4 regions of the Kitasatospora sp. NPDC101108 genome follow, and region 3 is predicted to be linked to each of the others. Evidence: riboswitches for the same ligand, from Rfam matches in the RefSeq annotation. Region 3 holds a riboswitch; each other region holds the start of a gene.
The links. A riboswitch is a leader RNA that binds a small molecule or an ion and turns the genes downstream of it on or off. The one in region 3 is predicted to bind cyclic di-AMP.
Positions count from the first base shown of each region.

Region 1 (7,698 bases), on a different contig from region 3:
GGCCGCCAGGCGGTCATCGGCTGCAGCCGCGAGTCGGGGGCCAGCCGGCCCTCGGCGGGGACCCGCCAGTGCCGCGAGTCCTTGGAGAACAGCGCCTCGTTGCGGGTGAGTTCGAGCAGCTCGGCGTAGCCGATGACCAGCCAGGCCTCGACCCCGGGCTCCAGCTCGATCGGCGCGACCGGTCCGTGGCGCTCGCGCAGCCGGGCGTACAGGCCGTGCGGGTCGTCGGCGACGGCCTGTCCGTACAGCGGGGTCAGCGGGACGCCCACGGGGAGCCCGCCGCCGTGCGGGGCGCCGCCGTACCCGGCTCCGTGCGCGGCGCCGTGCGCGACCGGGCAGCCGCCGGGCGCGAGCGGGGGCTCGGGTGCCGTCACGGCTGCAGCTCCAGGAGCGAGCTGCGGTGCAGGTGGTCGACGAAGTCGATCAGCAGGTCGTAGGACTGCCGGCGGTCCCGGGCGTCGCAGTAGAGGATCGGCACCTCCGGCAGCACGTCCAGCGCCGAGCGCAGCTCCTCCTCCGGGTAACTCGGGGTGTCCGGGAAGGTGTTGACCGCCACCGCGAAGGGGATGCGCTGCTCCTCCAGCCGGCCGAGCACGTCGAAGCTCTCGTCCGGCCGGCGCAGGTCGACCATCGCGATGGCGCCGAGCGCGCCGCGCGACAGGTCGTCCCACAGCGGCCAGAACCGCTGCTGTCCGGGCGTGCCGAACAGGTACAGCGCGAGGCGGGAGTTGAGCGTGATCCGGCCGAAGTCCAGGGCGACCGTGGTGGTCGTCTTGTCGCCGCGCCCGGTGAGGTCGTCCACGCCGCTGCTGGCGGCGGTCATGGTCTCCTCGGTGCGCAGCGGGGTGATCTCGCTGAGTGAGCCGACCAGGGTGGTCTTGCCGACCCCGAACGGGCCGGTGACCAGGATCTTCACCGCTCCCTGCACCGAGGACGGCAGGTACTGCGGCCCGGAGGGCCGGGAGGCGGGGGCTTCAGCGGAGTTGGCGGAGGCCAACGAGCACCTCTTCCAGGAGGGTTGTGGGCAGGCGTTCGGCCTGCGGGACGGGCGGGAGCACCTGCACGGCGCCGAGGTCCCAGAGGTCGCCGACCAGCACCTTGACGACGCCGAGCGGCAGCCCCAGGTGGGCCGCCACCTCGGCGACGGACAGCAGGCTGTGGCAGAGCCCGAGGATGCGCCGGTGCTCCCGGTTGAGCAGGACGTGCTCGGGCAGAGCCGGGGGCTCGGGCAGCCCTAACGGTCCGGGCAGGGCACTGACCAGGCTCTCGACGGCCAGGTCGGTGCGGGTCGGGCGGCTGCGGCCGCCGGTGATCACGTAGGGCCGGACCGGCCCGTTCACCGGTGGCCCCCCGCCGCGTGGTCGACGCGCGGCGGGCTGGTCAGGTGGGCGCCGATCCGCTCGACCAGGACCTGCATCTGGTACGCGACCAGCCCGGCGTCGACCGCCTCGCTGGTGACCACGGCCAGGTGGGCGCCGGCCCCGGCGGCGACGATGAACAGGTAGCCGCCGCCGTACTCGATGATGATCTGGCGGGTGGCGCTGCCCGGGCCGCCGAAGCCTGTCGCCACGCCGCGGGCCAGTGACTGCAGTCCGGAGCAGGCGGCGGCGAGCCGCTCGGCGTCCTCGCGGGCGATGTCGGCGCTGCGGCCGATCTCCAGGCCGTCGTTGGAGACGACCACGGCGTGCTGGACCTGCGGGACGGCGATGATGTCGGCGAGCAGCCAGCCGAGATCGGGGGTGGTGGTCATGGAACTCTCCGGAGCGCTGGGGAAGTCGGGGGAAACCGGGGGACTCGGGGAAGGTCGGGGGAAACGGGGCGGGGCCGGTCGGTGCGGGACGGTCGGCGCGGGCCGGTCGGTGCGGGCCGGTCAGTGCGGGCCGGGAGGCCGGCCCTGGGAGCGGGCGGCCGAGCGGCCGTTGGCCGTCCCGGCCTGGAACATCGTCATGAAGGTCTGGGCGTCCCGGGCCGAGCGGTACGGCGGCTCGGGCGGCGGCGGGGGAGCGGCGTGCTGGGCGGGGCGGTTCCCGCGGTCGCGCCGGTGGCTCCGGCGGGGCAGCGGCGGCGGTGCGTCGCCGGTCGCGGGCGGCCGGCCGGTGGGCGGGGGCTCCACCAGCGGGTGACCGGCGCCGGGGTGCGTGGCCCCGGAGGTCGGCCGCGGGTCGTGGGTGAGCGCCGGACCGGGGCGGAACGCCGGGTCGTCCCCGTCCCGCCCGAGCCCGAGCCCGGGCACGGTCGGCGGCAGCGGCTCGGTGAGCAGGGCGTTCGGCAGCAGCACGACGACGCGCACGCCGCCGTACGGGGAGGGCGCCGAGCTGAGGGTGACCCGGAAGCCGTAGCTCTCGGCCAGCCGGCCGACCGCGGCCAGCCCCAACTGCGGCACCTCGCCGAGCCGGGAGACCTCCAGGCTGCTCCCCCCGGCGAGCGCGTCGGCCGCCTTGGCGACGGCCTGTTCGGGCATGCCGACGCCGCCGTCGTCGATCTCGATGACGGCGCCGTTGTGCACCGGCATCAGGGTGACGAACACCTGGGTGCTGGGCGGGGAGTAGCGAGTGGCGTTGTCCAGCAGCTCGGCGACGGCGTGGATCAGCGCCTCGGCGGCGGCGCCGACCACCGCGGTCTCGATCCGGCTGCGGACGACCACCCGCTGGAAGGGCAGGATGCGCGACTGGGCGCCGCGCACCACGTCCTCCAGCGAGACCGGCTCCGGCCAGTGCCGCCCGGCCCGGGCGCCGCACAGCACGGCCAGGGTCTGGGCCAGCCGGGCCTGTTGGGCGGCGGCGTGGTCGGCTTTGAGCAGGCCCTCCAGCAGCGCCGGGTCGTCGTGGGTGCGTTCCATCTCGTCGAGCAGGGCCTGCTGGTCGTGGGCCATGACGAGGATCCGTCGGGCCACGCTGAGGAAGGCCCGCTGGGTGGAGGCGGTGAGCTCCTGCTCCTGCTGGACGGCGGCCAGGTCGGCGCCCCGGCGGGACAGCTCGGAGCTCAGCTGCTCGTGCAGCCGGGCGAGTTCGCCCTCCAGCCGGTCGGCCCGGCCGCGCTGGGTGACGGACACGGCGCGGTACCGCGCGGCGGCCACGAGGGCGAGGACGGCGAGCACGCCGGTAGCCGTTGCGCACCACTGAGTCATCGTCACGCGGCGAATTCTAGGGCGATGATCCTACGAAGGTGTGAACGGATCTCGCCATGTGACCGGATCTCGTCAATATCGAGTCAATACGCCGTCATCCCGGTGTCGTTCGGACGCGATCCCGCCGCACTGCCGGGCCGTGCGGTCGTTCGTCCATGGCCTTTCGGCCTTCTCCGGCGTGGCGGGTGGTGGCCGATTCGCTCACCGGGATGTGTGGGTTCGGTGTGCGCGGTGTTGTTGAACGAACGACATTCCGTGCGGGTGAACAATTCCGGCCCCGGTCACGGAAACGATGCCATCCGGTGCCCGTCCGCTCCGGCGCCGGAGGCATGACCGGGCGGGGGTGTTGCTACCCCTTCTCCTTGGGCCAGGAGCGGAGGCCCGTGGTGAGGGTGGTGACGAGGCGGTCGTGGGTGGTGCCGAGGTCTTCGCTGAGCTGGAAGGCGCCGGTGATGGAGAGGGCGGCGAAACCGTGGGCGAGGGAGCGGAGGGTGCGGGCGGCGTGGATCGCTTCGGAGTCGTCGAGGCCGTAGTCGCGGAGGACGGCGATGATGACGCCGACGAGGCGGGTGGCCGCCCGGGTGAGGTCGTCGTCGGGCCGGGGGGCCTGGGGGAGGGCGGTGTAGCGGTGCGGGTGTTCGGTGGCGTAGGCCTGGTAGGCCCGCAGGAGGGCGGTGACGGCGTCGTCCCCGCTGCGGCCGACCGCGGCCTCCGCGAGCCGGTCGGCGAGTTCGCCCGTGACCCGGACGGCGATGAGCCGACGGAGTTCGGTGAGCCCGCCGCTGACGTGCTTGTACAGCGAGGGGGTGGCGACTCCGGCGCGGGCGGCGACGGAGGCGAGGGTGAGGGCTTCGGTGCCCTGGTCGTCGATGAGGGCGAGGGCGTGGTCGACGACCTGGTCGGGGGTCAGTCCTACGCGGGGCATGGCTCTGGTTCTCCAGCGGGCGGGTTCGGTCTCAGGCGAGTTCGGCGAGGAAGGGCAGCAGCGCGTCGGCGACGGCCTGCGGGTTGTCGGCCATCGGGTAGTGCCCGGATCCCTCGATCATGACCTTCCGCGCGCCGAGCTTCTCGGCCTGGAGGTCGGCGACGGCCTCGGGCCCGGGGAAGTCGGGGTCCTTGCTGCCCATCAGCACGAGGGCGGGGCAGCGGACGGCCGCGGTCCAGCCGATCGGCGCGGAGTCGCCGGTGACGTGGCCGCGGGTGGCGGTGCGGCGACCGGGGGTGCGCAGGGCGGCGACCAGTCCGTCCACGTAGGCGTCGAGGTCGGCGGGCCGGGGGCCGGGGAAGGCCATCTTGCGGAGGTAGTAGCCCCAGACCGCGGGCCACCGGACCATCGCGGCGCCCATGACGACCATGACGCCCTTCATGAGCGCGTTCGCCCGGTGCTCGACGAAGGCGTCGATGAGCGCGATCCCGGCGACCCGCTGGGGCGCGTCCCCGGCGAGCTTGACGACGGTCGCCCCGGTGTAGGACTGCCCGACCAGGACGGCCCGCTCGATGCCGAGGTGGTCGAGCAGGGCGAGGACGTCGGTGGCGATCGCGGAGGGGCTGTAGTCGTCCCAGACGATCGAGGACTCGCCGAACCCGCGCAGGTCCATGGTGATGACCCGGCGCCCGGCCGCGGTGAGCAGCGGGTGGAGGTGGCGGTAGGCGCGGCGGGAGTCGAGCATCCCGGGGAGCAGCACGACGGGGGTGCCGTCGCCCTGCCGGGTGTCGTCGTACGCGAGGCGGCCGCCGGGAACGTCGAGGTACTGGGTGCTCGGGGTGAGGGTGTCGTTCATGGTGGGCCTCCACGGGCTCGCTCGCTGCTGCCGATAGCCACAAAGCTACGGCTAATAGCCTTAGCCGTCAAGCCTCCGGCCGGCACGGAACTCCCCGGTCACACCCCTTCGACCTTGAAGGGGTCGTGCTCGCTCAGCAGCTTCTCCAGCCGGGCCTGGTCGACCCGGGCGAGGGTGTCCGAGGACTCCTGGCGGTCCCGGATCACCTTGGCCAGCGTGAACGCGGAGGTGACGGTGTAGAGGAGGCCGATCCCGAGGAAGGCCCGGGTCCAGCCGCCGACGGGCAGGTAGGCGATCCCGGCGGCGAGGGCCGTGCCGGAGACGGCGAAGGAGAGGACGGCCTGGACGTGGTACGCGGCCGTGGTACGTGACTGCATCGGTGCGCTCATGGCGTCAGGATGCGGCGGGACGGCCGGGGTGCACATGAGTAGGAGTACTCAGATGAGCCGGGCGGTTGAGCGGTCGTTCGTTGACGTCCGATCATCTGCTCCCCTTCCGTGACGGACGGACGGCTTGGAATCAGGGCCTCCTAGGATTAACGTTTGATAACGCAGCGCGGTCGTCAACGCCGTACCCAGACGGCACCGTGCGCGTCGCCTAATCCCGCCGGCCGGCCTCCGGGCAGGCCAGGGAGCCGGGGAACCACGTTCCTTGGGGTGAATCGGCGGGGCTCCGGCCCGGCCGTAGGAGACCTTCCTGCTCCGAACCCGTCAGCTAACCCGGTAGGCGCGAAGGAAGGAAAGGAGCGCGCCTCCGTGGCGTCGACGCACACTCCGGCACACCCGGCCGGCCCCGCAGCCGGTACCCAGCTCCTCGACCACCCCGGCCCGAACGGTTCCGAGCCCCACGGCGCCGGCTCCGCCGGCCACGGCGACCCCTTCGCCCCGGAGGCCGAGACCAACCGCCACCGGATGCCGCGTCAGACCCGCGGGGCCTCCCCGCTGCTCGGCGTCACCGCCGTCGCCGCCACCCTGGGCGCCACCGGCTTCGCCTCCGCGACCCCGGCCGCCGCGCCCGCCGTCGAGGCGCCGGACGAGACCCCGGTCGCCCTGGCCGCCGACCCCGGCCTCGCGCTCGCCGCCCGCATCCAGCAGCAGGCCGACAGCCAGCGCACCGCCGCGGAGGAGACCGCCCGGGTACAGGCCGCCCAGGAGGCCGAGGCCAAGGCCGCCGCCAAGGAGGCCGAGGCCAAGCGCGCCGCCGAGGAGGCCGAGCGGGCCAAGGCCGCCGCACTCACCCTGCCGGTGAAGGAGTACAACCTCTCCGCCCACTACGGCCAGAGCGCCCGCTACTGGGCCCACCTGCACACCGGCCTGGACTTCGCCGCCGACACCGGCACCGCGGTCCACGCGGTCGGCCAGGGCACCATCACCTCGGCCGGCTGGTCCGGAGCGTACGGCTACCGGATCGTCGAGACCCTGCCCGACGGCACCGAGATCTGGTACTGCCACCTGTCCTCGATCATCACGGGCTCCGGTCAGGTCACCTCCGGCCAGCAGATCGGCAAGGTCGGCGCGACCGGCAACGTCACCGGCCCGCACCTGCACCTGGAGGTCCGCCCGGACGGCGGCGCCCCGGTCGACCCGGAGACCTGGCTCCAGCAGCGCGGCCTCAACCCCTAACGAGCTCGGAAGGGGGAGCCCCGGGCCACCCGCCCGGGACTCCCCCTCCGCCACCTCACTCCGGCGGCAACTGCGCCAGATACGCGTCGATCTCCTCCGCGCCCGGCTCCGGCGCGAGCTCCGGGAACTCCTCCAGCAACAGCCGCGGCAGCCCGGGCACCGTCCACTCGCCGAGCAGGTCGAGCGCCACCTCGGCCGCCGCCGCCTCGAACTCCTCGAAGCCCCCGGCGAGTTCGTCCGGCATCGGCCGGCCCAGCGCGTTCAGCGCGGCCAGGTTGCGGTAGCTGCGCCGCATCAGCCCCTGCTCCAGCAGCCGCCGTGCCCCGTCGGTGGCCATGCCGACCGACAGCACCCGGCCCGGGCCCCAGCCCTGCTCGTCCGGCTCGTCCAGCCAGCCGGTCGGCACCAGCGCCTCGTACCCGGCCAGCCGCCGCTCCTCGTCGAGGCCGGCGAAGCCGGTCAGCCACTCCCGGACGGCCGCGAGGTCCGTCACGTCCACCCCGTGCGCGTGCAGCAGCACCGCGTACAGCCGGGGCCAGGTCACCAGGTCGGCGCGGCGCAGCAGCCCGGCCGCGACCTCGCCCTGCCACTCGGCCTCGGCGTGCAGCCGCTCCTGGCGCTTGGCGTTGAGCCGCTTCGCCGCCCGCTGGTGGTCGACCAGCAGCCGTACGGCGTCGCCGTACGCGAGCGGGTCGTCCTCCGGCGCGGGTTGGACGTAGAGGTGGAGCCGCTCGTACAGCAGGTGCTCCACCGCGTCGGAGGTCAGTTCGGGCCAGCCGTCGTGCATCCTGCCCTCGCCCAGCTCCAGCAGCGCCAGCACCGCGCGCAGCGGCGCTTCGGCCACCGGTGCGCGGTCCGGCCCGGTCGCCGCCCAGGCGAGCAGGTCGGCGGCCCTGGTGCGCGGGGCGAGCCGCAGGTCTTCGTCGTTCATATTCCGAACGGTAGCCGCCGGACGGGGGTAGGGTCGGCAGCCATGGTCCCCGTACGCCTCACCGGCCCCCGGCTCGCCCTCCGGGAGTACCACCACACCCCGGCCGAAGTGGACGCCCTGCACGCGCTGTTCGGCGACCCGGAGGTGACCCGCCACCTCCCCTTCGGGCCGCGGGACCGCGAGACCTGCGCCGACCAGATCGAGCTCTACCTGGAGGAGGCGATGGCCGAGGAGCGG
Region 1 is NZ_JBVJLM010000029.1:48,606-56,303, forward strand. It holds gene ACZ6Z8_RS35455 (cytochrome P450) at 1-374, opposite strand, end outside; gene ACZ6Z8_RS35460 (GTP-binding protein) at 371-997, opposite strand; gene ACZ6Z8_RS35465 (DUF742 domain-containing protein) at 975-1,340, opposite strand; gene ACZ6Z8_RS35470 (roadblock/LC7 domain-containing protein) at 1,337-1,750, opposite strand; gene ACZ6Z8_RS35475 (sensor histidine kinase) at 1,871-3,127, opposite strand; gene ACZ6Z8_RS35480 (TetR/AcrR family transcriptional regulator) at 3,477-4,052, opposite strand; gene ACZ6Z8_RS35485 (alpha/beta fold hydrolase) at 4,084-4,908, opposite strand; gene ACZ6Z8_RS35490 (YiaA/YiaB family inner membrane protein) at 5,007-5,297, opposite strand; cyclic di-AMP (ydaO/yuaA leader) riboswitch at 5,493-5,651, shown strand; gene ACZ6Z8_RS35495 (M23 family metallopeptidase) at 5,664-6,530, shown strand; gene ACZ6Z8_RS35500 (hypothetical protein) at 6,586-7,461, opposite strand; gene ACZ6Z8_RS35505 (GNAT family N-acetyltransferase) at 7,504-7,698, shown strand, end outside.
Region 1: it holds a riboswitch for cyclic di-AMP, as region 3 does, so the genes downstream of both, ACZ6Z8_RS35495 (M23 family metallopeptidase) here and ACZ6Z8_RS28160 (transglycosylase family protein) in region 3, are expected to answer to the same signal.

Region 2 (7,698 bases), on a different contig from region 3:
GGGTGGACCTGCTGGCCGCGAGCCGGGCCGACCTCCCGCTGCGGGAGGCGCTGGAGCGCTCGGCGGTCGAGTCGCTGACCCCGGCCGACGACGAGGCCGTCGAGGCCATGCACTGGACCCGCAGCCTGCTGCGCGACCCGCGGCTGGACGGCACCTGGCAGCGCGTCCACGCCGGATCGGAGGAGCGGCTGCGGTCCGTGCTGGCCGCCCGCTGCCCGGACGGCACGGACCCGCTGGAGATCCGGCTGGCCGCCGCCGCGGCCACGGCGGCGATCCGGGTGGCCCTGGAGCAGTGGGCCGGTTCGGACGCCCCGGTCGCCGGCCCGGGTTCTCCGCAGGACCTCGCCGCCCGCTGCATGCGCGAGCTCACGGCGGGGCTGCGGCTTCTCACCCGACCCCCAGCCGCCGGTCAGCTGCCTCACAGCTCCCGCTAGGGTGGGTCCTCGCGCCCCGGCGGGGGTACCGGGGTGACCTCCTGGGATGTCCCTGAGCGGAGGGGGCGCGGAGTTCGAGGCGTGGGAGCAACTGGAACATGGGTCTGACGAGCCACAAAGTGCTGGCGCTGGCCGTACTGCTTGCGGTCGTGACGATGGTCGGCACGGTCTGGCTGTGGCCCAGACTCGCCAGGAAGAGCTGGCAGGCGGTGCTCGGCCGAATAGGCACGCTGCTCGCCACCCAGGTCGCGGTGCTCGCCGCACTCGGCCTGGTGGCCAACAACTACTTCGCGTTCTACAGCAGTTGGGACGACCTGCTGGGCACCGGCAGCACCGGCCCGGTGGTGATCCACAACAAGGCGGACGCCTCCGGGCGCCTTGTCGTCGAGACCATCGGCCGGGCCTCGGTGAAGGGCGGCGGCGCGATGGGCCGCGAGCCCAGCCAGTCCGGCGAGATCCGCAAGGTCCGGATCGACGGCAAGGAGAGCCGGCTGTCGACGGAGGGGTACGTCTACCTGCCGCCGCAGTACTTCCAGCCGGAGTACGCGCAGAAGCAGTTCCCGGCGGTGATCGTCAGCACCGGGTTCCCAGGAATCGCCGAGAACCTGATCACCCGCTTCAACTACCCGGGTGCCGCCCTCAAGCTGCTGCAGGAGGGCCGGATGCAGCCGACCGTCATGGTCCTGATGCGTCCCTCGCCCGCCCTGCCGCAGGACACCGAGTGCGAGGACATCCCGGGCGGCGCCCGGTCCGACACGTACTTCACCAAGGACGTCCCCTCGGCGATCGAGGCGAGCTACCGGGTCTCGGCCGACCCGAAGGCCTGGGCCTTCATGGGCAACTCGACCGGCGGCTACTGCGCCGTCAAGCTGGCCATGCGCCACCCGGACGTCTTCCCGACCGCCGTCGCCCTCTCCGGGTACTACGAGGCCGCCGACGACCCGACCACCGGTGACCTCTTCGGCGGCAGCAAGCAGCGCCGCGACGAGGCCAACCTGATGTGGCGGCTGAAGAACCTGCCGCAGCCGAACGTCTCGGTCCTGCTGGCCGGCACCAAGAAGGGCGACGGCAGCTACAAGCAGGACACCGAGGCGTTCATCGACGCGGTGCACAGCCCGATGAAGGTCTCGTACAGCATGCTGGAGAACGGCGGCCACAACTTCGAGACCTGGAGCGCACTGCTGCCCTCCTCGCTGGAGTGGCTGTCCCAGCACCTCAAGGTCCCGGACCAGCCGGGTCAGCCGGGCCAGTCGGGCCAGTCGGGTCAGCCGGGTCAGCCGGGTCAGAGCGTCTGACGGACGACTCCGCCGGACCGGAACGCACGGAACCCCCGGGACCGGCCACGGCCTCGGGGGTTCGTCGCGTCGTCACACCGCTCAGGCCACCCGCTCCAGCGTCCCGGTGTGCAGCTGGCCGACCCGGCCGCCCTCGCCCTCGAAGGTCCAGAAGGCCCGCACGGTCAGTGCGTTGAGGTCCATCACGTGGCTGACGGTGATCCCGCTCTGCTCCGTCCAGCTGACGAAGTAGATCCCCGGAGCGATCTCGGCGACGTGCAGCCGCACGTCCTCCCACTGGCCCGCCGACTCGCCGAGGCCCTCCCAGCGCAGCCGCGCGCCGTCGGCCGAGTAGGTGTTGCGGAAGGCCGCGCCGTTGTCGACCCGGAAGACGTAGGTACGGCCGGCGAAGGCGGGCAGGGACGCGGTCATGGTGGGGCGGAACCTCTTCTCGGGAGCGTGGGACGGACCGTACGGACCGGGCACACCGGAGTCGGCGCACTTGTGCACCGCGGAAAATGCCAGGGTTCCAATTTATCCGACCGGGCGGACTCGGGCGGCCCCGCGCCACGGTGCGGTCTGCCACCGTCACGCCGCGCGCGGTGTGCGACCGGCACATGGGCGCGACCGCGGACCGGTCCTACCGTGCACGCCCATGAGACGTACCCCCACCCGACGACGCGTCCCCGCCGCCCTCTCCGCCCTCCTCCTGAGCCTCACCGCCCTCCTCCTCGGCGCCCCCTCCGCCGGAGCGGCCACCATCCCGAAGGCCACCTCCGCCGCAACGGCCACCACCGCCGCAACGGCCACCACCGCCGCAACGGCCGCCGCCCCCCTCGCCCTCGAAGCCACCTTCCCCGCCCCCGGCAACGGCTGGGCCAAGGTCGAGCGCTACCTCGACCCCACCCCCGGCTTCCGCACCGAGCAGTTCCCCGCCGACGGCCGCGGCGACCAGGACGGCCCCCGCCGCACCTACTTCGGCACCGGCGAGCCGTACTCCGGCCGCTTCCTGCTCTACTCGGCCCCCGGCTGGGACGCCGGCGGCACCGGTACCCCCGTCCTGCTGGTGCACGGCGCCAACGACAACGCCGACCGCGCCTGGGTGAACCCGGGGGAGGGCGGCATCTGCGGCGCCGCGAGCTGCCCGTCCACCGGCCTCGCCCAGTACCTGGCCGGGACCGGCCACCGGGTGTTCGCCGTCGGCTTCGCCCACAAGCACGGCGACAACCTGCTCCAGGCCCAGGCCGTCGGTGACGCGATCGCGCTGATCCGCGCCCGGCTCGGCGTCCCCCAGGTCGACGTGGTGGCCTGGAGCAAGGGAGAGGTCGCCGCCCGCGCGTACGTGTCCTCGGTGCGGCCCTCCTGGGGGCGGCCGTACGCGGGCGACGTGCGCCGCCTGGTCACCCTCGGCGGGCCGAACGGCGGGCTCGACTACGTCTACGCGCACGGCTGGGACTTCGACCTGGCCACCTGGCCGGCCTGCGGCGGCACCGCCAACGCGCCGTCCCCGCACCTCTACATGACCTGCTACGGCACGTACACCGCCCAGCCCTGCCTGGGGGTGCTGCCGACCGGCGGCAGCGACTGCTACCCGGGCCAGCGCCAGCTGCTCGCCCGCTGGGACGCCGTCTACGGGGTGGACACCACCGCCCAGGACTGGTGGACCACCTACTACGGCGGCCAGGGCCTCCACGCCTCCGGCCAGGGCATCCAGGCGGCCGTCGACGCGGGCTCGCTGATCGCCCCGCTCCGGCGCGCCGGGATCCCGGCCTCGGTGCCCACCTACCTCCTCGCGGGCGGCTCGGCCGACATCCCGGGCGTGCTCGACGAGAACCGCGGTCCCAGCGACGGCATCGTGTTCACCGCGAGCGCCCTGGACACCACCGGCATCGCGACCGTCGGCGGCACCCGGCTGCTCAGCGGGCTCAACCACCTGGAACTGGCCTGGTCGCCGGAGGCCGAGAGCCAGGTGGCCGCCTGGCTCGGCTGAACCGCCGGGCCTCGACCCGCGAACCCCCGGCCGCGGCGCCGGGATCGATCAACTCGGCGGCCACGCAGCGTCGTTGATCGACACCACTGTGAGCTGCGCGACAACCGGCCGGATGGAGTTGTCCGTTCACGCACAGCCTGCCTAGCCTGCAACGGGTCGTCCGCCCTCGCGGACTCCGCCGCCGGGACGCCGAGTCCTGTCCACCCGTCGGCGGGCAGCCGAGCACGACAGCGGACGGGAGCGGGGGAACCAAGGTCAGCGCCCGGCCCGTACGCACCAGCGTGCGGGCTCCGGCTAGGGGTGAAGCCGCTCCCCGGGCGGCCGGGCAACTGCAGCCCGAATCCGACAGCTCACCTCGCAGGCGTCGCAGAGGACTCCCATGCCCCAGCCTGCCGGGCGCGGTCGCGCGCCCCGTCACGCCCGTCCGTCCCACCGCGGACGCAACGCCGCCCTCGCCGCCACCGGTGCGCTCGCCATCAGCGGCGCCGGCCTGCTCGGGCTGCCGGCCGTCGCCGGTGCCCAGGCCGCCACCGGCCCGACCGTCACCCAGGACCGGCTCGCCCCCGCCACCATGGTCGCGGGCAAGGCCACCACCGCCTCGCTGAGCCTGCACTCCTCGTCCTGCTTCGTCGCCAGGACCGTCGGCGTGGGCGTCCGCGACGCGCACGGCACCAACCTGGACTTCCCGGGCAACGCCGGCAACGTGCAGCTCTGCCCGAGCGGGTTCTCCTTCACCAGCGGCGCGCGCACCCTGCCCGCCGGGACCTACACCCAGTTCGGCTTCTGGCAGGACCTCGGCGGCGGCTGGCACAACCTGCCCTCGCAGCAGCTGGTGGTCTCCCGGGCCGGCACGTCGACGCCCGCCCCGGCCCCGACGGCCACCCCCACCGCCAAGCCGTCGCCGACCACCGCTACCCCCACGACCGCCGCGCCCACCACCGCCGCGCCGACCACCGCCAAGCCGACCCCGACGGCCACGGCCACCACGCCGCCGACCGTCGCGCCCACCACGGCGCCGACCGCGAGCCCGAGCGCCACCTCCAGCCCGAGTGCCACCGCGAGCCCGAGCACCCCGGCGCCGGCCTCCCCGATCGCCGGGAAGTCGCTGACCTGGTCCGACGAGTTCAACGCCCCGATCGACTGGGGCCGGCGCTGGGTCGGCGACAAGAGCACCGCGTACAAGTACGGCAACCACAACCCGGACGACAACAAGCTCGACTGGCTGAACAAGAACAACGTCAGCGTCGCGAACGGCGTCGCCACCTTCACCGCCACCCCCGGTGGCCCCACCCTGGAGAACGGCCAGCAGTCCTGGAACACCGGCTTCCTGACCACCGAGGGTTCCGCCGAGGGCTTCCAGGTCAAGACCGGCGACTACGCCGAGACCCGGGTCAAGCTGCCCTCCGGCACCGGCGCCTGGCCCGCCCTGTGGACCTGGAAGAACGGCAACGGGGAGGTCGACTCCTTCGAGTACCACCCCGACAACCCGGACCTGCTGGAGCTGACCAACCACGTCAACCCCGGCAACGCGGACTACTACACCGACGCCAATGCCGTCGCCAAGGACCAGTGGGTCACCATCGGCACCTACTACGGCGCCAACTCGGTGGACTGGTACGTCAACGGCGTCAAGGTGTTCTCGGACGGCAAGGGCGTGGGCGCCGACTTCTCGGCGTACCTGATCCTCAACCTCTCCGTCGGCGCCGGCAAGTACCACCCGGCGCCGCAGGGAAACACTCCGATCACCTTCGCCGCCGACTACGTGCGCGTCTACCGCTGACCGCGGACGCCGACCGCGGACGCCGACCGCGTGTAGCCCGCAGACCAGCCGCTCTCAGGAACCGGCAGCCGTCTCGACCACTTCGATGGCGAACGGCTGCCGGTTGTTGCTTCCGTCCCGGTCGTCCGGGCTGTGCACCTCGACCGCCCCGCCCTCCAGCACGCCCAGCGGCACGTCGGGGGAGATCCGCACCGGGACGAGCGCGGTCGCGCTGCGCCCCTGCTTCAGCCCGGCCCCGAAGACGCAGCGCACCGTACGCCCGCCCCCCGGCACCGCGCAGTCGGAGGGGAAGTACGGGCCCTGCGGTGTCACGCCCCGCGGCAGGACGACGACCACCGTGAACGGCGAGCCCGTGGTGTCCGGGCCGCGGTTCGCGACGAAGGCACGGACCGTGGTGGTGCCGCCGGGCGGGGCGGCCGCCGGATCCTGCCGGACCACCTCCAGGTCGGAGTCGGACCGCACGGCGGCCGGGCCCACCGACGCGACCCGCGGCTTCGGCCGGGGCACGGGACCCGGGGCCGCAAAGGACGGTCCGGCGGCCAGCAGCGCGACCGCGCAACCCGCCGCCGTCACCGCCGTGGACGGCGCCCCACCGGATCCGACCCGAAGCTCCCTGCGCCTGTCCTGCCCGCGTGCCATCGCCGCTCACCGCTCCCTCGCGCTCCGGCGGCCCGCTCGGGCGCGGGCCGCGTCCGCACCAGGGTGGTGGCACCGGCCCCGCGGACCCGGAGCAACCCGCCCACGCGTCCGTCGAACGGAGGACGGTGGGGGAGGGATCCGACGGCATCTCCACGTCACATGATCCACACGTCACATGGTCCCCACGTCGCATCCCGCTCAGAAGGATTGACGGTCCGTCAGGGAGCGAGGACCTGCCCGAGACGGGAGGCGATCTGGTGCATCACCGGCACCAGCGAGGACGCCCCCGCCTGCTCCTCCAGCGCCCGGATCCGGGCCTCCGGGCCGGACACCGACAGGGCGGTGGGCGTCGGCGCGCCCGGTACCGCGAGCGCGATGCAGCGGACGCCGATCTCCTGCTCCTGGTCGTCGACCACGTACCCGCGCTCGCGCGCCTCGGCGAGCTGGTCCATCAGCTCCTGCGGGTCGGTCACGGTGTACTCGGTGTGCGCGGGCAGCGGGTTGGGGCCCAGGATCGCGCGCGCCTCGTTCTCGGGGAGCTGGGCGAGCAGCGCCTTGCCGACGCCGGTGCAGTGCGGCTGCACCCGCCGTCCGACCTCGGTGAACATCCGCATCGAGCGCCGCGACTGCACCTGCCCGACGTACACCACCTCGCCGCCCTCCAGCACGGCCAGGTTGGCGGTCTCGCCGGTGGCCTCCATGAGCTCGGCCAGGTAGGGGCGGGCCCAGCTGCCGAGCAGGCGTCCGGCCGTCTCGCCGAGGCGGATCAGCCGGGGGCCGAGCGTGTAGCGGCGCGCGGTGTCCTGGCGGACGTAACCCTGCTGGACGAGGGTACGAACCAGTCGGTGGATGGTCGGCATCGGGAGGCCGGAACTGCCGGAGAGCTCGCTGAGGGTGGCCACCCCGCCGGAGTCGGCCAGTGCCTCCAGGAGTTGGAAGGCGCGCTCGACGGACTGAACGCCGCCGCTCGCGCGGTCGGCGCCTGTCGTCGATGCTGTGTCGGGGGTCGCAACCACCGGCGTTCCCTTCGCTGTCGGGGAGGAGTAGAGTCCCGGCGACCTCTTCAACAAACCGTTGAAATTCTGTATCGCGGAAACTAGTCTCCACCTTACAGAATCGAACTCGCCGACAGGCGGGTAACGATCGAGGAAGTTCCCGAGGAAGTTCCCACCGGAGCTCCCTTGCCAGGCTCAACCGTCTTAGGAGTGTCCTGCTCATGGCTGCAGATCAGGGGCCCGTCGGCGCCTCCCCCGCCGCTCCGGTCGTCACTGTCGCCGGTCCGCGCGTCCACCGGGCGGAGGAGGTGCTCACTCCGGAGGCGGTCGCCTTCGTCGTCGGCCTCCATCGCGCCTTCGAAGGGCGCCGGCAGGAGCTCCTGGCCAGGCGGAAGACCCGACGGGCCGAGATCGCCCGCACCGGCACGCTGGACTTCCTCCCCGAGACCGCCGACGTCCGGGCCGGGGACTGGAAGGTCGCCGAGGCGCCGCGCGCGCTCCGAGACCGCCGGGTCGAGATCACCGGCCCCACCGACCGCAAGATGGTCATCAACGCGCTCAACTCCGGGGCCAAGGTCTGGCTCGC
Region 2 is NZ_JBVJLM010000006.1:52,921-60,618, reverse strand. It holds gene ACZ6Z8_RS15610 (TetR family transcriptional regulator) at 1-434, shown strand, start outside; gene ACZ6Z8_RS15605 (alpha/beta hydrolase) at 533-1,729, shown strand; gene ACZ6Z8_RS15600 (MoaF-related domain-containing protein) at 1,811-2,140, opposite strand; gene ACZ6Z8_RS15595 (esterase/lipase family protein) at 2,364-3,698, shown strand; cyclic di-AMP (ydaO/yuaA leader) riboswitch at 3,963-4,070, shown strand; gene ACZ6Z8_RS15590 (glycoside hydrolase family 16 protein) at 4,078-5,478, shown strand; gene ACZ6Z8_RS15585 (hypothetical protein) at 5,533-5,940, opposite strand; gene ACZ6Z8_RS15580 (IclR family transcriptional regulator) at 6,336-7,133, opposite strand; gene aceB (malate synthase A) at 7,334-7,698, shown strand, end outside.
Region 2: it holds a riboswitch for cyclic di-AMP, as region 3 does, so the genes downstream of both, ACZ6Z8_RS15590 (glycoside hydrolase family 16 protein) here and ACZ6Z8_RS28160 (transglycosylase family protein) in region 3, are expected to answer to the same signal.

Region 3 (7,698 bases):
GGCGGACTGACGGAGGCTGACGGCGAATTGGCGGCCGGTCGACGGCCGGTCGACGGCCGGTCGACGGCGGGTCGGCAGCCGGGCCCGGCTCCCCCGGGTCCCGTCCGGGAGTTGCTCAGCGCTCCTTCAGGATCGAGGCGAGCAGGTCTATCGTGCGCTCGGGCGTGAGGCTGTCCACGCAGAGCCGCTCCATGACCTGGACGTACGCGTCGACGTCGTCCCGCTTGTCCAGGTAGAGCGCACTGGTGAGCTGCTCCAGGTAGACCACGTCCGCGAGGTCCTGCTCGGGGAAGCGCAGGATCGTGAACGCCCCGGACTCGCCCGCGTGCGCGCCGAAGCGGAACGGCATGACCTGGATGACCACGTTGGCCTGCTCGGCGACGTCGATCAGGTACTGGACCTGACCGCGCATCACCTTGGGGCCGCCGACCGGCCGGCGCAGCGCCGCCTCGTCGATGACCGCCCACAGCCGCGGGCTCGCGCCCTCGGTCAGCAGCTTCTGGCGGCGCAGGCGGAGGCTGACCCTCCGCTCGACCTCCTCCTCGCTGATGACCGGCCGACTCTGACCGAAAACCGCCCGTGCGTACTCCTCGGACTGCAGCAGTCCGGGGATGAACTGCACCTCGTAGGTGCGGATCAGCTGGGCGGCCTCCTCCAGGCCGACGTAGGTCTGGAACCAGCCCGGCAGCACGTCGTTGAAGCTGTGCCACCAGCCGGACTTGTTGGCCTCGCGGACCAGGCCGAGCAGGGCCTCCCGCTCCAGTCCGTCGTCGACGCCGTAGAGGCTGAGCAGGTCGGCGACGTCCCGCTCCTTGAAGCTGACCCGGCCGAGCTCCATGCGGCTGATCTTGGACTCGGACGCGCGGATCGCGTAGCCCGCGTCCTCACGGGTGATCCCGCGCGCCTCGCGCAGGCGGCGCAGCTGCGAGCCGAGGAGGATCCGGCGGACCATCGAGCCGCCGCCCGGCTGAACTGTGGTCATGCGGTCGAAACCTCCACCTAGGGCAAACAGCGCACAGTCTGCCATCAGTTGAGCGCTCACGGTGCCGATACTGACGGATGTTCCTATCAGTTCCGCGCTCCGCACACCAGGATGCACGTGCATCCGGCGCTTGCATATGCCAATAGTGCGACTGCACGTGAATCGACTCTTGCATCTGCAGTGAGCGCACACCACCATGGTGCACGTGCACCTGCACATCCCTGGCAATCCCGCGGGCTCCGCGTCGACCGCACGCGCGACTCCGCGCACCGGCTCGACGGCGTCCCCCGCGCCATCGGGCGTTCGAGTGCGCGCGCGCCTGGTCGAGGGGGCGGCCGAGCGGCCGAGCGAGTCGGAGGTGACCGGCATGACCCCGGCGGGTCCAGCCGTGTCCGCCCCCTTATGGGAGGAGCTCTTCATGAGCACCGGTACGGCTTTGGCGGTTGACCCCCTTGTGGTCACCTGTACGCTCGCTCCTCGCTTCGAAGCCGTGAGAACCGCGCGCGACTTCGCCCGGACCACTCTTCAGCGCTGGGGCCTGACGGAGCTGTTCGACGATGTCGCGCTGGTGGCCTCGGAACTCGTGACCAACGCGCTCCGGCATGCGATCGGCGCACGGCCCGGCCCCTCGGGCGGCGCCCTGGGCGAGTACGACTTTCCCACACAGCCGACCCCGGAGGGACGGCTGCCGATCCGAATAAGCCTGGTGCACCGCGCGCCCCAGGTGGTCTGCGCGGTGAGCGATCCGAGCAGCATCGGCCCGGTGGCCCGGGAGGCGGACTTCGTCGCCGAGTCGGGCCGCGGGCTGCACCTGGTGGAGTCGTTCAGCCGCGCCTGGGGCTGGCACCCGCTGGGCAGCGGCAAGGTGGTCTGGGCCGTGTTCGAGGAGGAGCCGGCCGGCGGCAGCAGGCTCGACGGCGCCGGGCTCGACTGCGGCCCCCTGGAGGGCCACCAGCTGGGCAAGCTCGACGGACGAGTCGAAATCGGTGGACGGCACCGGCGCTCGGCCTAGCGCCGCACGGCGCACGGCCGGCCGAGGGACGATCCGGGAGGACCACGCCCCGGGCCCTTCAGCCAGGCCCCCGCGCCGGTCCGGACCGCGGTCCCGGCACCGGCTCACCGCACCGGGCGCTCCGGTTCCGGCTCCGGCCCCGGAGGAAGCGGCCGGCCCGCGGGAGCACCCGCGGCACCCCGGCAGGCCCCGCCGCACGGTCCACCACGGGACCGGACGGGAGCGGGACGGGCCGCCGCCGGGCAAAGACAAAGGCCGTCGTGGTGTCAGCACCCACGACGGCCCCCCGATGATGGAGCAGCAGCCGGTCAGACCGCCAGGTGGTCGAACTCCCCGTCCTTGGCCCCCAGCAGCAGGGCGGCGATCTCCGCCCGGGTGTAGATGAGCGCCGGACCGTCCGGGAAGCGCGAGTTGCGCATCGCGACGTCGCCGCCCGGCAGGGCCGCGAACTCGACGCAGTTGCCCTGGGAGTTGCTGTGCCGGCTCTTCTGCCAGACCACCCCCTGGAGGTCGGCGGCGGCCATCCCGTTGTAGGTGTGGTTCGAGCCGTGCGTGTCCTGCGAGTCGTGCATAGAAGTCTCCCGAAGAGCTCCGGAGTTGTCGTCCAGCGCGGCGCCCCGGCACCCGCCGAACGAGAGGACCGGCCCCGTACCGGTCCGGCGCAACGCCTCACTTGACGCGATGATAGCTCCAGTGCACGTGCATCAGCACGGGACATTGCAGGTGCACGGGGGCTTTTACGGTCGCCCCGAACTCTTCACGGGCTCTTCTCCTGACGGTACGTAAACGGACATAGCCGATGGAATCGTCGGTTCGTCCATAACCGGCCGTGAGCATCCCCCCGCTAAATGTTGATCTTCGAATGCCGGGAGTCGCACCGCCGTGACCCTCCGTCAGGCCACCTCCGGCCTGTGAGACATCTCACGCGCTCCGGATGCAACGCGCCGCCCCTCCGGACACGTCAGGGCAACAATGCGGGCCCTGGCGGACATTGGGCGAGGAATGTCCGGATTGTAGGCAAACCGCCCGGACCGTCGGGGCGGCGACACGACCTCCGCACCACGACCACCCGAAACCCGTACGGCAGCCGACTGCAGGCCTGACGGGCCGATGTCCTACGATCTCCGGCATGAGCACCGCAGCCATCCCGGGCGCGCCACTGCCCGTCCGCACTCCAGGCTCCCGTGCGCGGGGGCGCCACCGCCGCCCCGAGCGCCCCGAGATCCGCACCGGCTCGCCGGCCCTGGTGCTCGCCGTGCCCGCGACCGCGGGGCCCGAGTCCCGTTCGGTCGTCGAGGAGCTGCTGTCGATCGTCCGCAGCGAGCACGTCGGCGTCCAGGCCGCGGTCGGCTACCTTCCGGCCGACGGCGCCGGGGACGGCGGTTCCGAGGACCGCACCGTCGCGGAGCTGCTGGCGGCGGCCGCCGAGGCCGGACTGCCGACGCCCGTCGTGGTGCCGCTGGTGCCTGGCCCGCACGGCTTCCTGACCGGACTTCACGCCCTCGCCGCCGAGTACGGCGCGACCGTCACCGACGCCCTCGGCCCGCACCCGCTGCTCGCCGAGGCCGTCCACGTGCGGCTGTCCGAGGCCGGACTGGCCCGGGCCGACCGGGCCCGGCTGTTCGCCATCGCGACCGCCGCCGACGGCGTCGTACTGACCACCGTGGGCGGCGAGGACGCGGCCGCCGCGGCCGGCATCACCGGCGTGCTGCTGGCCGCCCGACTGGCCGTCCCGGTCGTCGCCGCGGCGCTCGACGTGCCCGGCTCGGTCGCCGGGGCCGTCAAGCACCTCAAGGAGACCGGCTCCGAGCGCCCGGCGCTGGCCCCGCTCGTCATCGGCCCGGAGGCGGACTCCGAACTGCTCGCCGCGGCCGCCGAGGAGACCGGCTGCCCGTCGGCGGCGCCGCTGGGCGCGTACCCGACCGTCGGCCAGCTGATCGCCTCCACCTACCTGGCCGCGCTGCCGACGCCGTCGGCGGAGGAGCTGGCCGAGGCCGAGGCGGAGGCCGCCGCCACCGCCGGGGCCGGGGAGGGCTCCCGGCGCGCCCACGCGGCCGCTCAGGGGCCCGTGGAGGGCTGACGGACACCCGCGGCCACCCGTCGCCGCACCCGCACCACCGAAGGGCCCGGAACGACCGCGTTCCGGGCCCTTTCCGTTTGTTCGGATTGCCCCGCAGGGGAGTTAAGCGGTCATTGCCATGCAATGTCCGTTCTGATGCCTTTTGTCGATGAATAGTCGACCCATCATCGGGCGCTCGGATCCGGGGCGCTCCCCCGGTCCGGCGAACGCGCCCCCTCCGCGCCTCAACGCTCCGTCACATCACTTCTGAGGCGGAGCCAGTTTTGAGAATTCATCGCGGAATTGCCGGAAAACGATCATTTCCGATCATGGAATTCAAGCCGTTCGGCCTTTTTTCGTAAACCGTGATGCGCATCACAGGTATTTGCAGTTTGAACTTAAGTCTGCTTAACGTGCTCCCCGTTCGTGACCACACGGACCCAGGTCATCCGCGACGCCGAGTCCTGCCGTCGGATGTCCTGGCAGCGCGAAATCGCATCACGGCAGGAGCGGGGGAACCACAGGTAAGTCGCCCCGGACCGCTTCCCGGAAACGGTCCTGGGCTAGGGGTGAAGCCGTGCCACAGCGCGGCCGGGCAACTCCAGCCCGAATCCGACAGCTCACCTCGCAGGCGTGGGAGAGGACCGCGTCTTCATGCTGCCTTCCAACGGCACCCGCCTGTCCAGCCGCACCCGCCGCGTGATCGCCGCCCTCGGCGTCGCGGGCGTCGGCCTCACCGTCCCCTGCCTCACCACCGGCACCGCCAACGCCGCCTCCGTCGCCACCTGGGACAAGGTCGCCCAGTGCGAGAGCGGCGGCAACTGGAGCATCAACACCGGCAACGGCTTCTACGGCGGCCTGCAGTTCACCTCCAGCACCTGGGCCGCCTTCGGCGGCACCGCGTTCGCCCCGCAGGCCAACCTCGCCACCAAGGACCAGCAGATCGCCGTCGCCGAGAAGGTCCTGGCCTCGCAGGGCCCCGGCGCCTGGCCGGTCTGCTCGGTCCAGGCCGGTCTGACCCAGGGCGGCGCCCCGGCCGCCGTCGACACCTCGACGGCAGCCAAGCCCGCCGCCAAGCCCGCCGCCAAGCCGGCCCAGACCCCGGCCCCGGCCGCGGCGTCCGCCAAGCCGTCCGCGCCCGCCCAGGACCAGGCCCAGGCCCAGGCCTCCGGTGACTCCGCCTCGGCCTCCGCCTCCGCCTCCGCCAAGCCCGCCACCGGCAACTGGGCGAAGCAGCACCCGGCGCAGGCCCAGGCCGGCGCCTACACCGTCGTCGAGGGCGACTGGCTGTCCTCCATCGCCACCAAGCACAACGTCCAGGGCGGCTGGCAGCACCTGTACGAGCTCAACCGCGGCACCCTCACCGATGGCCCGGACACCATCTACCCGGGCCAGCAGCTGACCTTCGGTGACGGCACCGCGGCCCAGGCCGACCAGTCCTCCACCGCCACCAAGTCCGGCTCGGACTTCAACTGGTTCGACCGCTCGCAGAAGTCCGGCCAGGCCTCGAACGGCGGTTCCGTGGACGCCAAGCCGGTCGCCCAGACCACGGCCCCGACCGCGAAGCCCGCCGCGAAGCCCGCCGCGAAGCCGGCCGCCCCGGCGCAGACCCAGGCCTCGGCCCCGGCCGCCACCGGCAGCATGGCCGCCGCGGTCGCCTTCGCCGAGTCGAAGGTCGGCCAGGCGTACGTCTACGGCGGCACCGGCAACGGTGGTTGGGACTGCTCCGGGCTGACCCAGGCCGCGCTGCGCGCCGCGGGCATCAACATCCCGCGCGTCGCCGCCGACCAGGCCGCCGCCAGCACCCACGTGTCGCTGGACAGCCTCCAGCCGGGCGACCTGCTCTTCTGGTCGAACAACGGCCAGGACTCCGGCGTCTACCACGTCGCCATCTACGTCGGCGGCGGCCAGTACGTCGAGGCCGCCAACCCGAGCTCGGGCGTCCGGCTCCAGACCATCGCCAACTGGGCCCCGGACTTCGCCGGCCGGGTCTGAGCACCGCGAACGCCGAACAGCTGACAGGAAACAGCCGGCAGACGACAGCTGACGGTAACAGATAACGGATAACAGATTTCATCATCTGTCATCTGTCATCCGACAGCCGTCTGCCCCACCCGTCAGCCTCGCCCGACCGCCCCGGGAAAGAGCCCGCTCACTCCTCCCGGGGCTTCGGCGTACCCGGACGGCCGGCCCCGCGGCCCGGCCGCAGTCCCCGGTCCCCCAGCTCCCGGTTCCGCAGCTCCCGGTTCCGCATGGTCGAACTCCCCCGCAGCGGGCATGCTGCTGCTCCGCACCCGAGGAGGAGTCACCATGGCCCAGGTCACCGTCACGATCGACGCTAACCTCGCGATCGACGCGATGCTGCTCTCCGGCACCAAGAACCCCCAGGACGCCGTCGAGCTGGTACTGCGCGACTACCTGGCCCGCGGCCGCCGCACCGAGACCCGGACCGGCGACGCGGCCGACGGCCGGCGGGTCTCCACCGACCGCCGGAACGTCCAGGAGGGCTGACCGGCCGGCGAACGCCGACCGGCCCCGGAGAGCAACCGCCCTCCGGGGCCCGTCAGTTGGCCCGTTCCCGCCGACCGGCCGGCTCAGCGCGCGCAGGCCCCCGTGGAGCCCCGCATCACCAGCTCCGGCTGGAACATGAACTCCCCGCGCTGGGCGGCGTTCCCGCCGACCTCCTCCAGCAGCGCGTCCACCGCCGCCGTCGCCATCGCCTCGACCGGCTGGCGGATCGTGGTCAACGGCGGTTCGGTGAAGGCGATCAGCGGTGAGTCGTCGAAGCCGACCACCGAGACGTCGTGCGGCACCGACAGCCCGCGCTGCCGCACCGCCCGGATCGCCCCGAGCGCCATCATGTCGCTCCCGCAGACGATCGCCGTGCAGCCCTTGTCGAGCAGCGCTCCGGCCGCCGCGTGCCCGCCCTCCACGCTGAACAGCGTGTGGTGGACGAGGCCTTCCGCCTCCTCCTGCCCGAGCCCGAGCACCTCGCGCATCGCCGCCGTGAAGCCCTCGATCTTGCGCAGCACCGGCACGTACCGCCGCTGCCCGACCGCCAGACCGATCCGCTCGTGCCCGAGTTCGGCCAGGTGCTGGACGGCCATCCACATCGCGGACCGGTCGTCCGGCGAGATGAACGGCGCGTCGATCTTCTCGCTGAAACCGTTGATCAGCACGAACGGCACCCCGCGCCCGGCCAGCCGGGCGTAACGGTCGTGGTCCGCCGTGGAGTCGGCGTGCAGCCCGGAGACGAAGACGATGCCCGCCACGCCCCGGTCGACCAGCATCTCGACCAGTTCGTCCTCGGTGGACCCGCCCGGGGTCTGGGTGCACAGCACCGGCGTGAAGCCGTGCCGGCTGAGCACCTGCTCGATCACCTGCGCCAGCGCGGGGAAGATCGGGTTGCTCAACTCCGGCGTGATCAGCCCGATCAGCCCGGCACTGCGCTGGCGCAGCCGGGTCGGCCGCTCGTAGCCGAGCACGTCCAGCGCCGCCAGGACGGTCTGCCTGGTGGCGGCGGAGACGTTCGCCTTGCCGTTGAGCACGCGGGAGACGGTGGCTTCGCTGACCCCCGCCTGTGCCGCGATGTCTGAGAGTCGCGCCGTAGTCACGGTCCCAGAGCCTATTGCAACCACGTCAGAC
Region 3 is NZ_JBVJLM010000015.1:136,278-143,975, reverse strand. It holds gene ACZ6Z8_RS28180 (helix-turn-helix domain-containing protein) at 116-982, opposite strand; gene ACZ6Z8_RS28175 (ATP-binding protein) at 1,350-1,994, shown strand; gene ACZ6Z8_RS28170 (DUF397 domain-containing protein) at 2,303-2,566, opposite strand; gene ACZ6Z8_RS28165 (sirohydrochlorin chelatase family protein) at 3,124-4,074, shown strand; cyclic di-AMP (ydaO/yuaA leader) riboswitch at 4,530-4,700, shown strand; gene ACZ6Z8_RS28160 (transglycosylase family protein) at 4,708-6,048, shown strand; gene ACZ6Z8_RS28155 (hypothetical protein) at 6,364-6,564, shown strand; gene ACZ6Z8_RS28150 (LacI family DNA-binding transcriptional regulator) at 6,648-7,667, opposite strand; gene ACZ6Z8_RS28145 (glycoside hydrolase family 13 protein) at 7,693-7,698, opposite strand, start outside.

Region 4 (7,698 bases), on a different contig from region 3:
TCGACCCGGTGCGGGCCGGCGAACGGCTGCCCTGGCTGCTCTACCTCCAGGGCGGGCCGGGTGGCAAGTCCCCCCGCCCGCTGAACGCCACGGCCGGCTGGCTGGGCCACGCGCTCAGGACTCACCGGGTGCTGCTGCTGGACCAGCGTGGCACCGGCCGCTCCACCCCGGTCACCGCCCGCGCGGCGGAACGGTTCGGCTCCGCCCGTGAACTGGCCCACCATCTCGCCCACTTCCGCACCGATTCGATCGTCGCCGACGCCGAACTGATGCGCCGCCGGCTGTGCGGCGAGGGCGAACCCTGGGAGACCCTCGGGCAGAGCTACGGCGGATTCGTCACCCTCAGCTACCTCTCCTTCGCCCCCGAAGGCCTGCGCGCCTGCTACGTCACCGGCGGCCTGCCCGGCCTCGACGCCGCCGCCGATGACGTCTACGCCGCCACCTGTCCTCGCGTGCGCGACAAGGTGAACGCCTACTACGAGCGCTACCCGCAGGACCGGTCGCTCGTCCGCCGGATCGCCGACCGGCTCGCCCGGCGCCCCGCCCAACTGCCCGACGGCGACCGGCTGACAGTCCGGCGACTGCGCACGCTGGGTCTGCTGCTCGGCATGGGCGACGGCTTCGAACGCCTGCACTGGCTCCTCGACGAGGCCCTCGAACCGGACGGCGCGCCCTCGGCCACCTTCCTGCACCAGGTGGCGAACCTGACCGGCTTCACGGACAACCCGCTCTTCGCCGTCCTCCAGGAGTCGATCTACGGCCGCCCGGGCGCAGCCACCGGCTGGGCCGCCGCCCGGGCCACGGCCGACCGCCCCGAGTTCGCCGAGGACGCCGACCCGCTGCTGTTCACCGGCGAGATGTTCTACCCGTGGATGTTCGAGGAGATCGCCGGGCTGCGCCCGTTCGCCGAGGCCGTCCACCTGCTCGCCGAGCGCACCGACTGGCCCGCCCTGTACGACCCGGCCCGGCTCGCCGCCAACCGGATCCCGATCGCCGCGGCCGTCTACCACGACGACATGTACGTCGATGCCGGCCTCTCCCTGCGCACCGCCCGCGCGGTCGGATCCCTGCGCGCCTGGGTCACCAACGAGTGGCAGCACGACGGGGTCACCGCCTCCGGCGACCGCGTCCTCGCCCGCCTGATGGACCTCGCCGCCGACCGCGCCTGATACCCCCACCACCCCACCCCCTGCCGTAGGGAAAGGAACGAAGAGATGAGACTCACCCCCCTCGCCGCCGCACTGGCCGCGGCGCTCCCGCTGGTCGCCGGCACCCCGGCCCTGGCGGACACCGCCCAGCCCACCACCGCGCCGGCCTCCGGCTGCGCCCTGCCCGGGAGGACCGGCTGGACGGACGAGGGCCACGACACCGACTACACGCAGTTCCAGCGGCCGCTCGGCACCAAGCACGTGCTGATGCTCTTCGTCGACTTCCCCGACGCCCCGGCCACCGGATCCCCGGACGACTACTACCGCGTACTCGCCCCCGCGCAGGAGTGGATGAAGCAGGACTCCTACGGCCGGGTCGGGCTCGACATCGATCCGCTGAAGCGGTGGATCACCATGCCGCAGACATCGGCCTCGTACGGCTTCCAGCGCGGCATCACCTTCGAGCAGCAGGAGCTCTACGTGAAGCAGGCCGTCCAGGCCGCCGCCCCGTACACGGACTTCTCGAAGTACGACATGCTCTACATCGTCCCCACCAGGTCCGCCTCCGCGATCAGCTTCTCGCCCACCTACCTCTACGACCCGACCACCGCCGGCATCACCGTCAACGGCACGCGGATCAAGTGGGCGATCACCTTCGGCCAGGACATGTACCACTGGGGCTACAAGGTCGCCGACCACGAGACCTCCCACACCTTCGGCCTGCCCGACCTGTACGCCTTCGCCGGCACCGACGTGCACCGCTACGTCGGCGGCTGGGACCTGATGGGGAACATCGCCGGCCCGGCCCCGCAGCACACCGGCTGGGAGCGCTGGAAGTTCGGCTGGATCGACGACCACCAGGTCGCCTGCCTTCCCGCCGCCGGCGGCCGGACCGTCCGCCTGAAGGCCGTCGAACGCCCCGGCGGCACCAAGATCGCCGTGGTGAGGACCGGCGACACGACGGCCTACGTCGCCGAGTCCCGCCGATCCGTCGGCGCGGACGGCAACGCCTGCGCCACCGGCGTCCTCATCTACAAGGTCGACACCTCCACCACCACCGGCAACGGGCCGATCCGGGTGGTCACCAACCCCGACGCCGCCGCACCCACCGGGAACTGCACCGCGCCGGACATGCAGACCTGGCAGCCCGGCCAGTGGTTCCAGGACGACACGGCCCGCATCCGGATCCACGTCATCGCCTCCGACGCGTCCACCGACATCGTCCGGACCGACCGGTGGTGACCGCGTAGCACCGGAACGGCTCGCGAGCGGTGCGGCCGACACGACATCGCCTCGACCGCACCGCCACGGTGCCACACCGCACGGATCGTGCCGGGGGCCGGGCACGTCATCCGGAGGGAGCGGAGATCACCCTTCGACAGGCAGCCGTACCCGTGGCCGGCGCCGTGGCCCCCTGGCGCTCAAGCCAGCTCCGGTAGACCGTGCTGCGAGCGGCTGCCGTCCAGTACGCCTCGGTGACGGTCCGCACGAGCGAAGGACGCAGCGACGCGAGCGGTCCCTCCTCGTGCCAGGCGAGCACATGCCGGTACCAGAGCGGATCGCCGACGATCGGCCGTACGGCGATGCCCGGCACCTCCTCGAAGGTGGCCTGGCAGAAGCTCACCGCGTGGCCGCTGCGGACGAGGTCCAGGACGAGCCGACCTTCCACCTCGTGGACGACACGAAGGCGATGGCCCAGGACGAGCAGGGTCCTGGACCAGTACTCACGGATCCGGTCGTTGTCCGGCCGAGGAGCGGCCCAGTCCTCGCCTCCGAGATCCTCCAGCGCGACCTCCTCCAGCGACGCGAGCGGATGAGCCGCGGGCAGGGCCACGAAGAGCGGTTCGGTGGCTATCGGCTCGCCGGCGACTCCTGCGGGGAGCGCGAGCTCGTACCCGGGGCTGTCGCCCACCACGGCCGCTTCGAGCCGGCCGCCCGCGACGGCCTCGACGAGCGGGACGGGGCATCCCTGGCCCCGCGAACTGATCTCGGCCTCCGGATGGTGCGACCTGATCGCGGTGATCAACCCGCCGAGCAGCGGAGCGTTGACCGAGCCGAGCCGGAAACGGTGCTGCGACCAGCCCGTCCTCGCGGCGAGGGCGGAGACCTCCAGCAGTTCGTCGACGGTCGGCAGCACCGCCCGTGCCCGGCTGAGGACCTCCTCCCCGAACGCGGTCGGAATGACGCCCGACTGCGCGCGGCTGAACAGCTCCGCTCCGAGCGCCCGCTCGATCCGCGCCAACTGCGCACTGAGGCCGGGCTGGGTCAGCCGCAAGGACGCGGCGGCCCGCGTCAGACTGCCGCAGTCCGCGATGCTGCAGATGATCCGGAGGTGCCGGAATTCGAGCTCCATGGCGAGATGTTATGGAGATCGAGCCCACCTCAACAGATGTCCGGCGGTAGCGGACCAGCTGCCACGCCGACGCCCTCGGATCAGAGACACGGATCACTCCGTTCCGGTCGGGGGCAGGGGTCTGCTCCATCTCCGGGCATTCCTTCACCCGGGCCCGGCACGGCCTCGCTCCGTACGACCCCGGGGAAGTGTCGGAGCATCAGGTTCGAGCGCGAGCCGCCGCCATCGGCCGGCCGGGCGGGCCTGCGAGTTCGGCCTGGGCGTGAGACGCATCACACCGCCTTGCCGTACGTGTGATGGTTTGTTTACGTTTCCTCTCGTTCGTCCCCACACGAACCCCACTCTCCGGAACGCCGAATCCTGTCGCCGGACCGAGCGGGCACGCGCAACACCAGCATCAGCGGCAGGAGCGGGGGAACCACAGGTAAGTCGCGCTGCCCGGACCGGTCCGGGCAGCGCTAGGGGTGAGGCCGCGCTCGGCGCGGCCGGGCAACTCCAGCCCGAACCCGACAGCTCACCTCGTAGGCGTGGGAGAGGAAACACCGCATGTCTGCGAACAGCCGATTCGGCCTGTCCAGCCCGATCACCCGCCGGTTCAAGGGCGTCGTCGCCGCCGCCGTCATGGCCGGCGTCACCCTCGCCGTCCCCGCCGTCTCCGCCGGCTCGGCGGAGGCCGCCACCGCCAACAGCCCCGCCGCCCTGCAGAAGCTGGCCGCGCAGATCGTGCCGGCCAACCAGCTGGCCTCGTTCGACCAGATCATCGCTCACGAGAGCGGCTGGAGGGTCAACGCCACCAACCCCAGCTCCGGCTCCTACGGCCTGCCGCAGGCGCTGCCCGCCAGCAAGATGGCGTCGGAGGGGTCCGACTGGCGAACCAACCCCAGCACCCAGCTGCGCTGGGCGCTGAAGTACATGAACGGCCGCTACGGCAGCCCGAACCAGGCGTGGGTGTTCTGGCAGAACCACCACTGGTACTGATCCTGGTGGCCGCAGGGTCGTGTCATCTGCCGCAGCGGGGCCTTCTGCGGCTCCCTCCGCGCCCCTGACGGGTAACGCGGCGGTCTGACGGGGCGGCGTTGCCGCGCTGGTCGACGGCGACCACCCGGTAGCGGTCGCTCAGGGCCCGGCCGGCGCGTCCCGCTCGCCCGCGTGGCCGGCCGGGCCCGTGCGGCAGGACCACGGACGGGCCCGGCGGCGGCCCGTTCGTGGGGGGTTATTCGGGTCGGGTCGTCCCGCCGCTCGCTTCGCATAAGCGCTTCTTCGGACTTCCGAATCCCCGCTTCTGAAACCCTCATCGTGAGTAACATTGCACTCACGCTGTGAAATTTCACAGCCTGAAGGACTTCTCAGGAACAATAACGATAAAATAACAGTGGACTGGACCAATTGGCTCGGCGCCCGCCAAGTCGCCTTCGTGCAGCATCCGTTGGCCCATGACTCCTCGCCGTCCCTGTGCGTGGCCGCAAGGCGCCCCGGACTCCTTTGTTCCGGTTCTGACGCGGCTCTGCCAGACTCCCCCGCATTCGGTTTCACCTAACGGGGAGTGAGATCTGACGCATGAGCAGACACCGCAGGAAATCACGCCGATGGGCCGTGGCAGCAACCGGCGCCGTGCTGGCCGGTGCGGCCGCGCTGGGTATCGGCGCCGTGGCCCAGGCGGGCCTGGTCAAGGGAACCGTCATCGGGGGGCAGGGGAACTACAGCACCGTCAACGAGCGTGTGCTCCCCTCGCTTTCGGCCCGGGTCTCCGGTCAGGCCGCGCCGGGCGACCGCATCCCGATGATCTGCCGTACCACGGGGGACACCGTCGAGAACGACAACCGCTGGATCTGGTCCGGCGGCTACTACGTCGCCGACGCCTTCATCAGCGAGGACACCGGGAACCTGCCGGTCTGCGGCTCCACCCGGCCCACCAGCTGGACGGCGCTCGACATCACCATGCAGAAGCAGGTCCAGGACCAGTGGTGCTGGGACGCGTCCGGCCTGACGGTCGCCACCTACTGGGGTTACCACCAGTACAACCAGTACGACTTCTGCCGCCTCGCCCAGCAGGGCCGCTGGCTGGACTGCAACGACCGGCCCGCCACGCTCGACGACATGGCCAACGGCCTGTCCGCCATGGGCTTCCGCAACAGCGGCTACGACCTGAACCGCAACGCCTCGTTCAGCGAGGTCACCAACGAGATAGCCAACGGGCGGCCGTTCGCGGTGCGCATCGGCTGGACCTCGGGCGGCGGGCACATGAACGTCATCTACGGCTACGACAGCACCAGCAACATGATCGCCGTGGGAGACCCGTGGCCCAGCACGCAGACGTACACCTGGTGGAACTTCGACACCTACGTCAGCAACGGCTCGTTCCGGTGGACCCACTCCCGGGTCGGCATCCACGCGTGAGGAGACAACCAACCATGAGGACACTGAAGGCGGTTGCCCTCACCACCGCCGCGCTCGTGAGCGTCGGCGCCGCCACCACGACAGCCCGGGCCGACAGCGGGGGCGATGCCCCCGACTACGGCGCCGCCCAGCAGCTGCTGCACTCCGGCCGGACGCACGACACCGTCTCCCGCTTCCTCGGCGCCGCGAGGACCGCGGTCTCGCCCGGCGGCGGTCCCGGCACCGGGACCGGTGCCGCGACCGGTGCCGACGGCGGCAGTACGGGCGGTCGGCCGAACACCCCGAACGCGGTGGCCGCGCCACCGTCGTTCGAGCTCAAGGACCCGGTTCCGATGTACGAGCTGTCGGTGGACTTCGTGAAGGGCAAGGCCCAGCCGACACCGCAGAACGCGCTCAGGCTGTCCTACCTCGCTTCGCGGGTGAGCGCTGCCGACGGTCACCAGGCCGCGGTCCTGCTCGCCCCGCCGGACAACCGCGGGGGCTGGCGGATCGCCGGCATCCGGGACGGCGACAACGAGCTCACGCTCGCCGAACGGGCCACGGCCGGTGCCCGCACCTTCACCGAGCCGCAGATCCACGCCTGGTACCGCCTCACCGCGAGCGCCGACGTCGAACCGCTCAACACCGAGGCCACCACGGGTCTCGGCGGCAAACAGAGCCTCCCGCTGGCCGCCTACCAGAAGCTGGTGGCCGGCCGCTACGCGGACAAGCTCCCCGGGTCCGGCTACGACCGAAACGGGCTCGCCGGAGGGTTCGGTCTGTTCGACGGCACAGGGTCCACGGCCGGATCCACGGCCGGATCCACGGCCGGATCCGAGGCCGGGACACCGCCCCAGGCCCAGCCCGAAGCGCGAGCCGGGACGCAGACACCGACGGCCTCGTCGGCCGCCGCCCCGGGCGAGCAGTCGCCCTGGACGTCCTGGCAGCTGCCGGCGCTCGGAGCCGCACTGCTGGCCGCCGGCGCCGCCGGTCTCGGCGTGCGCCGTCGCCGCCGCGCCGCGGCGACGGACTGACGCCCCGAACGGCGACACACGAGGCACCGGGCACCGGACCACACCCCCGGACGCCCGGTGCCTCGACAGGCCGTCCGGGCCGAAGCCGCCCGGGTCGACCCGCGTCGGGTCGGCCGACCGATGCGGCCCGCGTGGCGACAGCATGGTTGGCCGTCAGGTCAACTGTGAAGAACAGTGCTTGACTCAACTGATCCAGGTTCAGTTCGGTGCCGAACATGGTTCGGAAGTTCCGCGTCGGCCGTACGACATGCAGCCCGGGCCCGCGAATTGTGCCGCCCTTGACGCACCTGGTTGTGATGCCCGTGACCGGTCGGTGCGGGCGACGTGATCTCGTCGACGCCCAACTGTCGCTCGTCGAGCTCTTCCATGGCGCACAGTGTTCCACCTGCGAGGTTGGCCGACGACGGTGGCGATCATCACTCCCCGGGAGGGCATTGTCGCAGGGCGTGGGCATCTGGCAGGATCACGACCGCTCGCCGATGAGAAACCGTCACCGGCTTCGGCATTGTTCAGACCGGAACCGGGGGGCCGTCAGTTGATCGAGAAGTTCGAGCGCGCAGCCGAGGAAGCGGGTTTCGTTCTCGACGCCTCGCAGAAAGCCGCGGCCGAGCGGCTTTCCGTGCTCGCCGCCGAGCTGTCCGGCCGACGCCGCTTCTTCGGCGGGAAGCAGCCGCGCGGCCTCTACGTGTGGGGGCCGGTCGGGCGCGGCAAGAGCTGGCTGACCGGAGTCTTCTACGAAGCGCTGCCGGTGCGGAACAAGCGCCGGGTGCACTTCCACGAGTTCTTC
Region 4 is NZ_JBVJLM010000009.1:115,567-123,264, forward strand. It holds gene ACZ6Z8_RS20935 (alpha/beta fold hydrolase) at 1-1,169, shown strand, start outside; gene ACZ6Z8_RS20940 (M6 family metalloprotease domain-containing protein) at 1,215-2,390, shown strand; gene ACZ6Z8_RS20945 (LysR family transcriptional regulator) at 2,497-3,501, opposite strand; cyclic di-AMP (ydaO/yuaA leader) riboswitch at 3,881-4,044, shown strand; gene ACZ6Z8_RS20950 (aggregation-promoting factor C-terminal-like domain-containing protein) at 4,048-4,479, shown strand; gene ACZ6Z8_RS20955 (papain-like cysteine protease family protein) at 5,095-5,898, shown strand; gene ACZ6Z8_RS20960 (hypothetical protein) at 5,913-6,911, shown strand; gene zapE (cell division protein ZapE) at 7,447-7,698, shown strand, end outside.
Region 4: it holds a riboswitch for cyclic di-AMP, as region 3 does, so the genes downstream of both, ACZ6Z8_RS20950 (aggregation-promoting factor C-terminal-like domain-containing protein) here and ACZ6Z8_RS28160 (transglycosylase family protein) in region 3, are expected to answer to the same signal.